One region of the Streptomyces sp. NPDC047061 genome, then DNA from elsewhere that is predicted to be linked to it. Evidence: riboswitches for the same ligand, from Rfam matches in the RefSeq annotation. Region 1 holds a riboswitch; the other holds the start of a gene.
What was found. Region 1 has a riboswitch for cobalamin ahead of ABZ887_RS30535 (prenyltransferase/squalene oxidase repeat-containing protein). Riboswitches for the same ligand answer to the same signal wherever they lie in the genome.

Region 1 (5,673 bases):
GCTCCTGGTCTCCTTCCAGTACACGAAGAAGCGCAGTTGTTCACCGTCGACCTCGGAGAGGGACCCTCGGGGCAGTACGCCGAGCCCGGCCTCGGTCGCCCGGCCGCTGAGCGGAAGCGCCACGTCGAGGATGTCGGGGTCGAGCAGCAGCCGGCCCGGCACCGGGAGCCGACGGCGTATCTCGGTGTCGAGGGCGGCGATCAGGCGATCGCGGTCGGCGGCCGGTACCGGCGGCCGCTGGTCGGAGGTCACCCAGGCGCGGCCCCGGCGGTTGACGAAGATCCGGGGTTCGCCGCTCTCGGCTGCCCGGTTGTGGAAGTGCTCGCGCACCGAGAGCGCGACCCGGCCGGAGACGTCGGGAGCGACCTGCACCGCGGCGGCCACCACCGCGTCCCGTTCCTCCTGGTCGGCGGCGATGCGCAGCAGGAGGTCCAGGGCGCGGAACAGCTTGCCGGGAGCGGACTTCAGCAGCTCCACCGCACCGATGACGTCGAACGCGTCGAGCAGCCTCTCGATCCGGCTGTCGAAGGACCGTGCCTCCTTGTCGCCCCGCGCGACCGCGAACACGTCGGCGGCGTGCGGCCAGCGCGGGTACTCGTGCGGATGGAGTCGCTCGCCGAGCCGCTTGAAGGGTTCCCGGTGCGCGTGCACGTCGGCGAGCTTCGCGGGGTTCGCCGCGACCACGGCGTCGAGACCCGCCAGCAGCCCCCGGCGCAGCGGCCGCGACAGCGCCCGGAACCGGGTCGGCTCCTGCAGCGTCACGTCGCCGCCCGACAGCGCGCAGGCCAGCCGCAGCACGTCGGTGACGGTGTCGAGGAGGAGGTCCGCCCCGACACCGAGCCGGGCCTCGTTGACGACCGCCCGGTTCTCCCGGACCGGGATCGCCTCCGGCTGGGGGCCGAGCGCGCACCGCTCCGCGAGGGCCTTGAGGTCGCGCAGGTCGTCCTCGCCCAGCGGGGTCGCGCAGCCGGCCAGGGACAGGTACAGGTCGGTGAGTTCGTCGTCCAGGTCCCGGCCGAGATGCAGGACGGTGACCCGGTCACCCGCCGAGGCGATCAGTTCGTCCTGCGCCGCCAGCATGTCCTCGTAGGTGTGCTGGTACCGGCCGTACGAGGGGAGACCGAGCAGGTCCAGGACCCCGCTCCGCAGCTGCGCCAGCACCTTCCCGCGCGACTTCTCGTCGCCGAGCGCCTTCGCCACGCACTGCATCCAGAACTCTTCGGTGTCCGGCACGTTCGCCGGGAAGTCGATGAAGTACGCGTTGTGCCGGACGTGGTCGCCCACCATCTCGCTCACGGTGCGCAGCGTCCGTCTGGCGGTGTGCAGGACCGCGGCCTCGGACCGTCCCGACAGCCGCTCCAGCAGTTCCGCCGAGAGTTTGAAGCCCACGGACGTCAGTGCCGCGTCGAACTGCCGTGCGGCGACGGCTCCTTCCCCGTCGGAACCCGCGGGGGAGGGAAGGCGGTGGGTGTGCCGGATGACCAGCGATTCGAGACTGTGCGCCATCCGGGGATGGTCGCAGAGGTGTGCGATCCGGTGCACGAGAATTACGGGGGAAGCTCGTACGAACCACCCTAGAACGCGATCGCCCGTATCAACTCGCCCGCTTCTCCCAGCACTTCGACTTCCTCCCGGCTTTGGTCGGCCCGGGCAGCCGCTCCAGCACCAGTTCGGTACGGGACCCGGACGGCCGCACCCGGGGCGCCGGGTACCCGTGCTCCCGTACGTACGTCATCACGGCGCCCTCGGCGGCGGCGTCCCCCCAGCCGTCCCGGTCCCGGCGCAGCACCCATGCCTCGTCGATCTCGTACACGTCGGCCGAACGCCCCGAGCCGAGCAGTCTCCCCGTCATGGCCTGACCATAACGAAACGGTCCCCGCACAGCCCCCTCTCAGCTTCCGCCGGGCGGCCGGTAAGGTAGCCGGGTCGTCATCACCCGTACGGGGGGAAGCCGGTGCAATTCCGGCGCTGACCCGCAACCGTGAGCCACACCCTCTGTGGCAAGCCGGACCGCCGCGCCCGGGACGTTGATCGGCTCATGTGCGCCGGCGCCCGCCGTCGCACGGCACCGTCGAGGTTTACGGAGCCGAGCCGCCGGGGTGTCCCGTGCTGCCCGGCTCCCCGCAGGGAGAGGCACCCGCCGACCATGACCGTCCTCCGCCGCACCGCCGGGGTGCTGGCCGCCACCGCCGTCATCGGTACCGCCACGCCCGCGACGACCGCACTGGCCGCCGACATGGCCGCCGGCACCGCGTCCCCCTCGCCCTCCGCGTCGGCGGTCCTCCCGTCGGGGCTGTACGGCGGTTCGGACCCGAAGTACGACGGCGTCTGGCGCCAGTCCCTCGCCCTGCTGGCCCAGCGCGCGGTGGGGGTCACCCCGGCCGCGAAGGCGGTGGACTGGCTGGCCGGACAGCAGTGCGCGAACGGCTCGTTCGCCGCGTTCCGCGCCCAGCCGACGGCGGCCTGTGACGCCAAGGTGACCGTGGACACGAACAGCACGGCGGCCGCCGTACAGGCGCTGAAGGCGGCCGGCGGCCACGACGCCGCCGCGGACAGGGCCGTGAACTGGCTGAAGTCGCAGCAGAACACGGACGGCGGCTGGGGCTACGCCCCCGGCTCGGCCAGCGACACCAACTCCACCGGCGTGGTCGTCGGCGCGCTCGCGGCGGCCGGCGCGAGCGCGGACAGGTCGCCGTACGCCCTCCTCGCCAAGTGGTCCCTCCCCTGCGACGAGGACGGTGGCGGCGCCCTCGCCTACCAGCCGGACAAGCAGGGGAAGCTCGCCGCCAACGCGGACGCGACCGCGGCCGGGGTGCTCGGCGCCCTCGGCAAGGGGTTCGTGACGACGGCCGGGAAGGCGTCGGCGGAGGGCAGCCATGCCTGCGCGGACTCCGCCAAGGCCCTCACCCGGGAGGCGGTGGCCCGCAACGGTGCCGCGTACCTGGCGGACGCCACCTCCGCCAAGGGCCACCTCGTCTCCGCGCTGCCCGGCGCCGAGCCCCAGCCGGACTACGGCAACACCGCCGACGCGGTCGTCGCCATGGCCGCGCAGGGCTGGACGAAGCCGGCGAAGAAGCCGTACGCGTGGCTGGAGGCGCACGCCGTGCCGTGGGCGGAGCAGAGCGGGCCCGCGGCCTACGCCGAGCTGATCCTCGCCGCGCACGCGATGGGCGCGGACCCGCGCGACTTCGGCGGGACGAACCTCGTGACGGCGCTGAACGCGACGGGTCCGGCGCCGCAGGCGGCCACGGCCGCCGCGAAGCACACCGAGGAGAAGAAGTCGGGCAACAGCGTGTGGTGGATCGTCGGCACCGGTCTCGTCGGAGGTATCGGCATCGGCTTCCTGCTCAGCGGCCGCCGGAAGCAGCAGCAGCTGTGACCGCGGTCCGCCGGGCCGCGCTGCTGCTCCTGGCCGCGCTGACGCTGTGCGCGGCGGCCGCCGGGCCGGCGGCGGCCACCGGTTACCGCTACTGGTCCTTCTGGGAGCGGGACGGCGCGCGCTGGACGTACGCCACGCAGGGCCCCTCCACCGCGCGGCCCGCCGACGGTTCGGTCGAGGGTTTCCGCTTCGCGGTGAGCGAGGACTCGGCGGACGCGTCGCGGCCGCGCGGCACGGCGGACTTCGGGACGATCTGTGCCGGCACGCCCGCCGTGGCGGGCCGGAAGCGGGTGGGGCTGGTCGTCGACTTCGGCACGGCGGCGGACGCGTCCCCGGGAGAGCGGCCGCCTGCGCGGCGGACGGCCTGTGCGGTGGTGTCCGAGGACGCGACGACGGCGGAGGCGCTGGCGACGGTGGCGAAGCCGCTGCGGTACGACACGAACGCGTTGCTGTGCGCGATCGGGGGATATCCGGAGCGGGGGTGCGGGGAGAAGGTGGCCGCGGGGGGTACGTCGGACAGCGGGCCGTCGGTGGGGCTGCTGGCGGGTGCGGGAGTCGTCGCGCTTCTCGCCGCGGGGGCCTTCTGGCAGGCGCGGCGGCGCAGGAATGGGTGACATCGCGGGTCGGTGGGGGCCGGCCGCGCAGTTCCCCGCGCCCCGCACGGGGCGCAAGCGCGGGCGAGTGTCCCTGCACCCCGGCGCCTGGTGGCTCTGGTCGCTCTCTCTCGGGGTCGCCGCGTCCCGTACCAGCAACCCCCTCCTCCTCGCCCTTCTCGTTGCGGTCACCGCCTACGTCGTGGCCGTCTGCCGGAGCCGGGTCGCCCCCTGGTCCCGCTCCTACGCCGCCTTCGCCAGGCTCGCCCTCGCCGTCCTCCTCGTCCGCCTCGCCTTCACCGTCGTCCTCGGCTCCCCCGTCCCCGGCGCGCACACCCTCGTCACCCTCCCCGAAGTGCCGCTCCCGCACTGGGCCCAGGGCATCCGGCTCGGCGGCCGGGTCACCGCGGAGGCGCTCGTCTTCGCCCTGTACGACGGCCTCAGGATCGCCACCCTCCTGGTCTGCGTCGGCGCCGCGAACGCGCTCGCCAACCCGGCCCGGCTGCTCAAGTCCCTGCCCGGTGCCCTGTACGAGCTGGGCGTGGCCGTGGTCGTCGCGCTCACCTTCGCACCGCACCTGGTGGCCGACGTGCAGCGGCTGCGGGCCGCCCGGCGGCTGCGCGGCCGCCCCGACTCCGGCATCCGCGGCCTGCTCCAGGTCGGACTCCCGGTCCTGGAGGGCGCGTTGGAGCGTTCGGTCGCCCTCGCCGCCGCGATGGACGCGCGCGGGTACGGCCGCAGCGCCGACGTCCCGGACCGGGTCCGCCGTACGACGGCCGTGCTCACCCTCGGCGGCCTGCTCGGCATCTGCGCGGGAACGTACGGGCTGCTCACCGCTGAAGGCAGCGGCTACGGAATGACCTTGCTGCCGGCCGGGGTGGCCGCCGCGCTGGCGGGGCTGCGGCTCGGCGGCCGGCGTTCGCCGCGCACCCGGTACCGGCCGGACCCGTGGGACGCGCGGGCCTGGCTGGTGTCCGGGGCCGGCGCCGCGGTCGCCGCCCTGCTCACCCTGGCGTCCGTCCGTGATCCGGACGCCCTGCATCCCGGGGTCGTACCGCTGGTCGCCCCCACGCTTCCGCTCTGGCCCGCGGCCGCCGTGCTGCTCGGCCTGCTGCCCGCTCTCATCGTTCCCGGGGATCCCAAGGACCCCAGGGAGGAGCCGTCGTGATCCGTTTCGAGGACGTCTCCGTCACCTACGACGGCGCGGACCGACCCGCTGTGCAGGATGTCGACTTCGAGGTGCCGGAGGGTGAACTCGTCCTCCTGGCCGGCCCGTCCGGCACCGGGAAGTCGACGGTTCTGAACTCCGTGAGCGGGCTCGTGCCGCACTTCACCGGCGGCACCCTGGGCGGGCGGGTGACGGTCGCCGGCCGGGACACCCGCACCCACCGGCCGCGCGAACTCGCGGACGTCGTCGGCACGGTGGGCCAGGATCCGCTCGCCCACTTCGTGACCGACACCGTGGAGGACGAACTCGCCTACGGGATGGAGTCGTTGGGGATCGCCCCGGCGGTGATGCGGCGGCGGGTGGAGGAGACCCTCGATCTGCTGGGGCTCGCCGAGCTGCGGGACCGGACGATCGCCACGCTCTCGGGCGGGCAGCGGCAGCGGGTCGCGATCGGGTCGGTGCTCACCCCGCATCCCGCGGTCCTGGTGCTGGACGAGCCGACCTCCGCGCTCGACCCGGCCGCCGCCGAGGAG
Region 2 (5,673 bases), on a different contig from region 1:
GTTCCCGCGCGGCGGCGATGTGCTGGGCGGAGATGTCGGCCTCGGTGCAGTGGGTGGCGATGCGGACCGAGCGGATGCCCAGGGAGTGGGCCTGCTTGAGGTCGTGGACCGTGCCGATGCCGGGGAGGAGGAGAGTGGTCGGGATCGCCTGGTGCACGGCGCCCACGACCGCCTCGATCCACTCCCAGTCGGTGTGCGCGCCGACGCCGTAGGTGACGCTGGAGCCGGACAGGCCGTCGCCGTGGGCGACCTCGATGGCGCGGACCCCTGCGGCGTCGAGGGCGGCGGCGATGGTGCGGGCCTGGTCGACGGTGTAGCGGTGGCGGACGGCGTGCATGCCGTCCCGCAGGGTGACGTCCTGGACGTACAGACGGGGACCGGTCATCGGGACGCCACCTCCTGGGTGCGGTGGGCAGCCATGCGCTCCGCGGTGCGCAGCGCGGCCGAGGTCATGATGTCGAGGTTGCCGGCGTAGGCGGGCAGGTAGTGGGCGGCGCCCTCCACTTCGAGGAAGACGGAGACCTTCACGGCGTCGCCGGGGGCCAGGGTGCGCAGCGGGTCGTCGGCGGCCACCCGCTCGAACTGCACCTTCTGCTTGAGGCGGTAGCCGGGGACGTACGTCTGCACGCGCGCGACCATCTCCTCGACCGAGGCCGTGACCGCCGCGTCGTCGCAGTCGCCGACCAGGCAGTGCACGGTGTCCCGCATGATCAGGGGCGGTTCGGCGGGGTTGAGCACGATGATCGCCTTGCCGCGGGCCGCGCCGCCGACCTTCTCGATGGCGGACGCCGTGGTCTCGGTGAACTCGTCGATGTTGGCGCGGGTGCCGGGCCCGGCGGAGCGGGAGGAGATCGAGGCGACGATCTCGCCGTAGTGGACGGGTGTCACGGCGTTCACCGCGGCCACGACCGGGATGGTGGCCTGGCCGCCGCAGGTGACCATGTTGACGTTCGGGGCGTCCAGGTGGGCGTCGCCGTTGACGGGCGGGACCACGTACGGGCCGAGCGCGGCGGGGGTGAGGTCGACGACCGTACGGCCGCGGGCCCGCAGCACCTCGTCGTGGCGGCGGTGGGCGCCGGCGGAGGTGGCGTCGAAGACGATCGAGACGTCCTCGAACTCGTCCAGGCCGACCAGCCCGTCCACGCCCTCGTGGGTGGTGGCCACCTTCAGGCGGCGGGCGCGGGCCAGGCCGTCGGAGTCCGGGTCGATACCGGCCATGGCGGCGATCTCCAGCGACTCGGAGAGCCGCAGGATCTTGATCATCAGGTCGGTGCCGATGTTCCCGGACCCGATGACGGCGACCTTCGTGGTCATGCTGCTCCCTCGGTGGCGAAGGTGACCCCGACCGTGCCGAGGCCCTCGATACGGGCGGTGAACTCGTCGCCCTCGGCGGCGACCGCCATCGGGCCGAGCGCTCCGGTCAGGACGATGTCGCCGGCCCGCAGCGGGTCGCCGAGCCCGGCCAGGGTGGCGGCGAGCCAGCGGGCGGCGGTGAGCGGGCTGCCCAGGCAGTCGGCGCCGGTGCCCTGCGAGACGGTCTCGCCGTTCTTGGCCAGGGTCATCCGGACCCCACGCAGGTCGACCCGGTCCAGCGGGACCGGTGTGCCGCCGAGGACGAACAGGCCGCTGGAGGCGTTGTCGGCGACGGTGTCGACGATGGTGATGTCCCAGTCGGCGATCCGGCTGTCCACGATCTCCAGCGCGGGCAGCGCGAAGGCGGTGGCCCGCAGCAGGTCGGCGACGGTCGGGTCGCGGTGCGGCAGGTCGGTGGCGAGGACCAGGGCGACCTCGGCCTCGACCTTGGGCTGGAGGAGCCGGCCGGCCGCGACCTGCTCGCCCTCGGCGACCGCCATGTCCGCGAAGAGGGCCCCGAAGTCGGGCTGTCCGACCCCGAGCTGCCGCTGCACGGCGGGCGAGGTCAGCCCGATCTTGCGGCCCACCAGCCGGCGGCCCGCGGCCACGCCCCGCTCGACGTGCAGCCGCTGCACCGCGTAGGCGGTCTCGATGTCGTCCTCGGGGAGGAGGGCGCGCACAGGGGCGCAGGGGATGCCGGTGCGGGTGGCTTCGTCGAGGACGTCGGCCACCTTGGTGACGAGGTCAGGGCTCATGCCGACAGGTATAGGCGGGCGCCGGGAAACGAGGCAAAATATGTTCCGTGGTACGGAACAGCAATCAGGGAAACATGCTCGACAAGGCCGTGGCGGTCCTGGACTGCTACCGACCGAACGGCGGTGCGTTCCGTCTGACGGAACTGACCGAGCGGTCCAAGCTGCCCAAGACCACCGTGTTCCGGCTCTGCGCCGAGCTGGTCCGGCTCGGCCTGCTGGAACGGGACGCGGACACCTACCGGCTGGGCGGCGCCCTCTTCGAGCTGGGGTCGCTGGTGCCGCGCCGGCAGGATCTGCGGGAGGCCGCGCTGCCGTTCCTCCAGGACCTGTTCGAGGCCACCCACGAGACCGTGCACCTCGGGGTGCGCGAGGGCCACGAGGTGGTCTACGTCGAGCGCATCCACGGCCACGACGTGCTGCGGCTGCCGTCCCGGATCGGCGGCCGGCTCCCGCTGACCTGCACCGGGGTCGGCAAGGCCCTGCTGGCGTTCTCGGGCGCCGAGCTGGTCGAGGAGGTGCTGGCGGCGCCGCTGCCGCGGTTGACGGCCCGCTCGGTGACGGAGCCCGCGCGGCTGCGTACGGCAGTGGAGCAGGCGCAGGTCGCGGGGCTGGCGTACGAGGAGGAAGAGGCGGCGGAGGGGGTCAGCTGTATCGCGGCGCCGGTTTTCGACGGGCCGACGGCGGTGGCGGCGCTGTCGGTGGCGGTGCCGTGCGGGCGGTTTCGGCCGGCGCAGCTTGCACCTGCGGTGCGGACGGCCGCGTTGGGGTTGTCGCGGGCGTTGCGGTCGGGTCGGTGAGTTGTTCGGGTCTGGGGACGCGCCTACGGGGGTGGGGGTGTTCAGGGACGGCGGGTGCGGGTTCGTGCGTGGCTGGTCGCGCAGTTCCCCGCGCCCCTTTGGGGCGCGGCAGGCGCCGGGGTCGTAAGGTGGGCCGCGCAGCTGGTTCGCCCTGTCCGCCAGGCGGGGTGTCGTAAGAGGGAACCCGGTGTGAGTCCGGGACTGCCCCGCAGCGGTGAGTGGGAACGACCGCCGTCATACGCACTGGATCCACCGGATCCGGGAAGCGACGGCCAGTAGGTGTCTCATGCGGTTCCGAGACGCGCCCGCGAGTCCGAAGACCTGCCGACTGCCCGTGTGCGAACCACTCGTGCGCGGACATCCCGGTGACCTCGTGGGCGGGTCGGCGTGCACATCGGAGGGGCGGTCGTATACGACCGTCGCCGTCCGGTCCGTCATCCCTTCGCGCTCTCGTCCCGTCACCGGGATCTCAGGGAATCGTCTCGCGAAGGAGATCTCCGTGACAGCCAAGTCCGCAGCCGCGGCAGCCCGGGCCACCGTGTACGGCTACCCCCGCCAGGGGCCGGCCCGGGAACTGAAGAAGGCGATCGAGAGCTACTGGCAGGGCCGGGTCACCGCCGGCGCCCTGCGCGCCACCACCGCCGAACTGCGCCGCTCCACCTGGCGGCAGCTCGCCGAGGCCGGCCTCCATGAGGTGCCGACCGGCGACTTCTCGTACTACGACCACGTCCTCGACACCACCGTGATGGTCGGCGCCGTCCCCGAGCGGCACCGCGCCGCCGTCGAAGCCGATGCCCTGAACGGCTACTTCGCCATGGCCCGCGGCACCCAGGACAGCGCGCCGCTGGAGATGACGAAGTGGTTCGACACCAACTACCACTACCTGGTGCCGGAGTTGGGTCCCGACACCGTCTTCACCGCGAACTCCGCCAAGCAGGTGGACGAATTGCGGGAGGCGCTGGCCCTCGGGCTCGCGGCCCGGCCGGTGCTGGTCGGCCCGGTCACCTATCTGCTGCTCGCCAAGCCGGCGCCCGGTGTGCCCGCCGGCTTCGACCCGCTCACCCTCCTCGACCGGCTGCTCCCGGTGTACGCCGAGGTCCTCGCCGACCTGCGGGCAGCCGGCGCCGAGTGGGTGCAGCTCGACGAGCCCGCCCTGGTCCAGGACCGCACCCCGGGCGAGCTGGCCGCCGTCGCCCGCGCCTACCGCGACCTGGGCGCCCGCACCGACCGGCCGAAGCTCCTGGTCGCCTCCTACTTCGACCGGCTCGGCGAGGCCCTGCCGGTGCTGGCCAAGGCCCCGGTCGAGGGGCTCGCCCTGGACTTCACCGGGGCCGCGGCCGCCAACCTGGACGCCCTGGCCGCCGTCGGGGGGCTGCCCGGCAAGCGGCTGGTCGCCGGTGTCGTCGACGGCCGCAACGTCTGGGTCAACGACCTGCCGGCGTCCCTCACCACCCTCGGCACCCTGCTGGGCCTCGCCGGCCGGGTCGACGTCGCCGCCTCCTGCTCCCTCCTCCACGTGCCGCTGGACACGGCCGCCGAGCGGGACATCGCACCGCAGGTCCTGCGCTGGCTGGCCTTCGCGAAGCAGAAGACCGCCGAGATCGTCACCCTCGCCAAGGGGCTCGCCCACTCGCCCTGCGCGACGAGGTCGGCGACCTGGAGAGGGCGGGCACTTCGGTCATCCAGGTCGACGAGCCCGCGCTGCGCGAGACCCTGCCGCTGCGGGCCGCCGACCGGGACGGGTACCTGGCGTGGGCGACCGAGGCGTTCCGCCTGACGACCGGCGGAGTCCGTCCGGAGACCCAGATCCACACGCACATGTGCTACGCCGAGTTCGGTGACATCGTCCGGGCCATCGACGACCTCGACGCGGACGTCATCAGCCTGGAGGCGGCCCGCTCGCACATGCAGGTCGCCCGCGAACTCGCCGCGCACGGTTATCCGCGCGAGGCGGGACCCGGGGTCTACGACATCCACTCGCCCCGGGTGCCGAGCCCGGCGGAGGCCGCCGACCTGGTGCGGACCGGCCTGCGGGCCATCCCCGCCGAACAGCTCTGGGTCAACCCCGACTGCGGGCTGAAGACCCGCGGCTGGCCTGAGGTCCGGGCCTCCCTGGAGAACCTCGTCGCGGCGGCACGTTCGGTGCGCGCGGAGCTCTAGCCGGGTCCTGGTGCGGGTGCCGGACGGCGTACTGTCGTGCGCGTCCGGCACCCGCCGTCACCACCGCCGTCACCCGTCACCGCCACGACCGGACACCGCCCGACATCACCAGACTCCGCCCGACACCGCCCGACACCGATGGACGACCATGGAGGAACCGCCCCGTGACCTGCCGAGTCATCCTGATAGCCCCGGCCTTCACCCCCTCGCTGCGGCGGGCCCGCTTCTACGACGGTGACTCGATCGAGAACCCCGGGAAGGTCACGCTGTCCCTGCCGGCCGCGGGCGAGGTCGTCCACTCCCCCGGCGTGCGCTGCCGGGAGACGGCGGCCGCGCTGGGCCTGGACGCCTCGGCGGAGCCCGAGCTGTCGGGCCTGGACGCGGGCCGTTGGCGGGGCCGGGCGCTGGACGAGATCGGCGCCGCCGAACCCGACGCGCTGCTCCAGTGGCTGACCGACCCGGGCGCCGCGCCCCACGGGGGCGAGTCGGTAAGGGAGTTGTGCGCGCGGGTCACCGGCTGGCTGGACCGGACGGGCCTGACCATCGGCAGGACGATCGCCGTGGTGGAGCCGGAGGTGGTGCGGGCCATGGTGCTGCACGTACTGGGG

Region 2: linked by a shared signal. The riboswitch ahead of ABZ887_RS35520 (hypothetical protein) and the one ahead of ABZ887_RS30535 (prenyltransferase/squalene oxidase repeat-containing protein) in region 1 are both predicted to bind cobalamin.

The regions. Positions count from the first base shown of each region.
Region 1 covers NZ_JBEYVI010000025.1:51,234-56,906, forward strand. The annotation lists gene ABZ887_RS30525 (TerD family protein) at 1-1,506, opposite strand, end outside; partial or broken gene ABZ887_RS30530 (aminoglycoside phosphotransferase family protein) at 1,640-1,852, opposite strand; cobalamin riboswitch at 1,907-2,038, shown strand; gene ABZ887_RS30535 (prenyltransferase/squalene oxidase repeat-containing protein) at 2,147-3,379, shown strand; gene ABZ887_RS30540 (SCO2322 family protein) at 3,376-3,993, shown strand; gene ABZ887_RS30545 (CbiQ family ECF transporter T component) at 3,986-5,140, shown strand; gene ABZ887_RS30550 (ATP-binding cassette domain-containing protein) at 5,137-5,673, shown strand, end outside.
Region 2 covers NZ_JBEYVI010000032.1:80,060-85,732, forward strand. The annotation lists gene dmpG (4-hydroxy-2-oxovalerate aldolase) at 1-385, opposite strand, end outside; gene ABZ887_RS35505 (acetaldehyde dehydrogenase (acetylating)) at 382-1,314, opposite strand; gene mhpD (2-keto-4-pentenoate hydratase) at 1,311-2,108, opposite strand; gene ABZ887_RS35515 (IclR family transcriptional regulator) at 2,183-2,905, shown strand; cobalamin riboswitch at 3,031-3,249, shown strand; partial or broken gene ABZ887_RS35520 (hypothetical protein) at 3,405-5,065, shown strand; gene ABZ887_RS35525 (histidine phosphatase family protein) at 5,230-5,673, shown strand, end outside.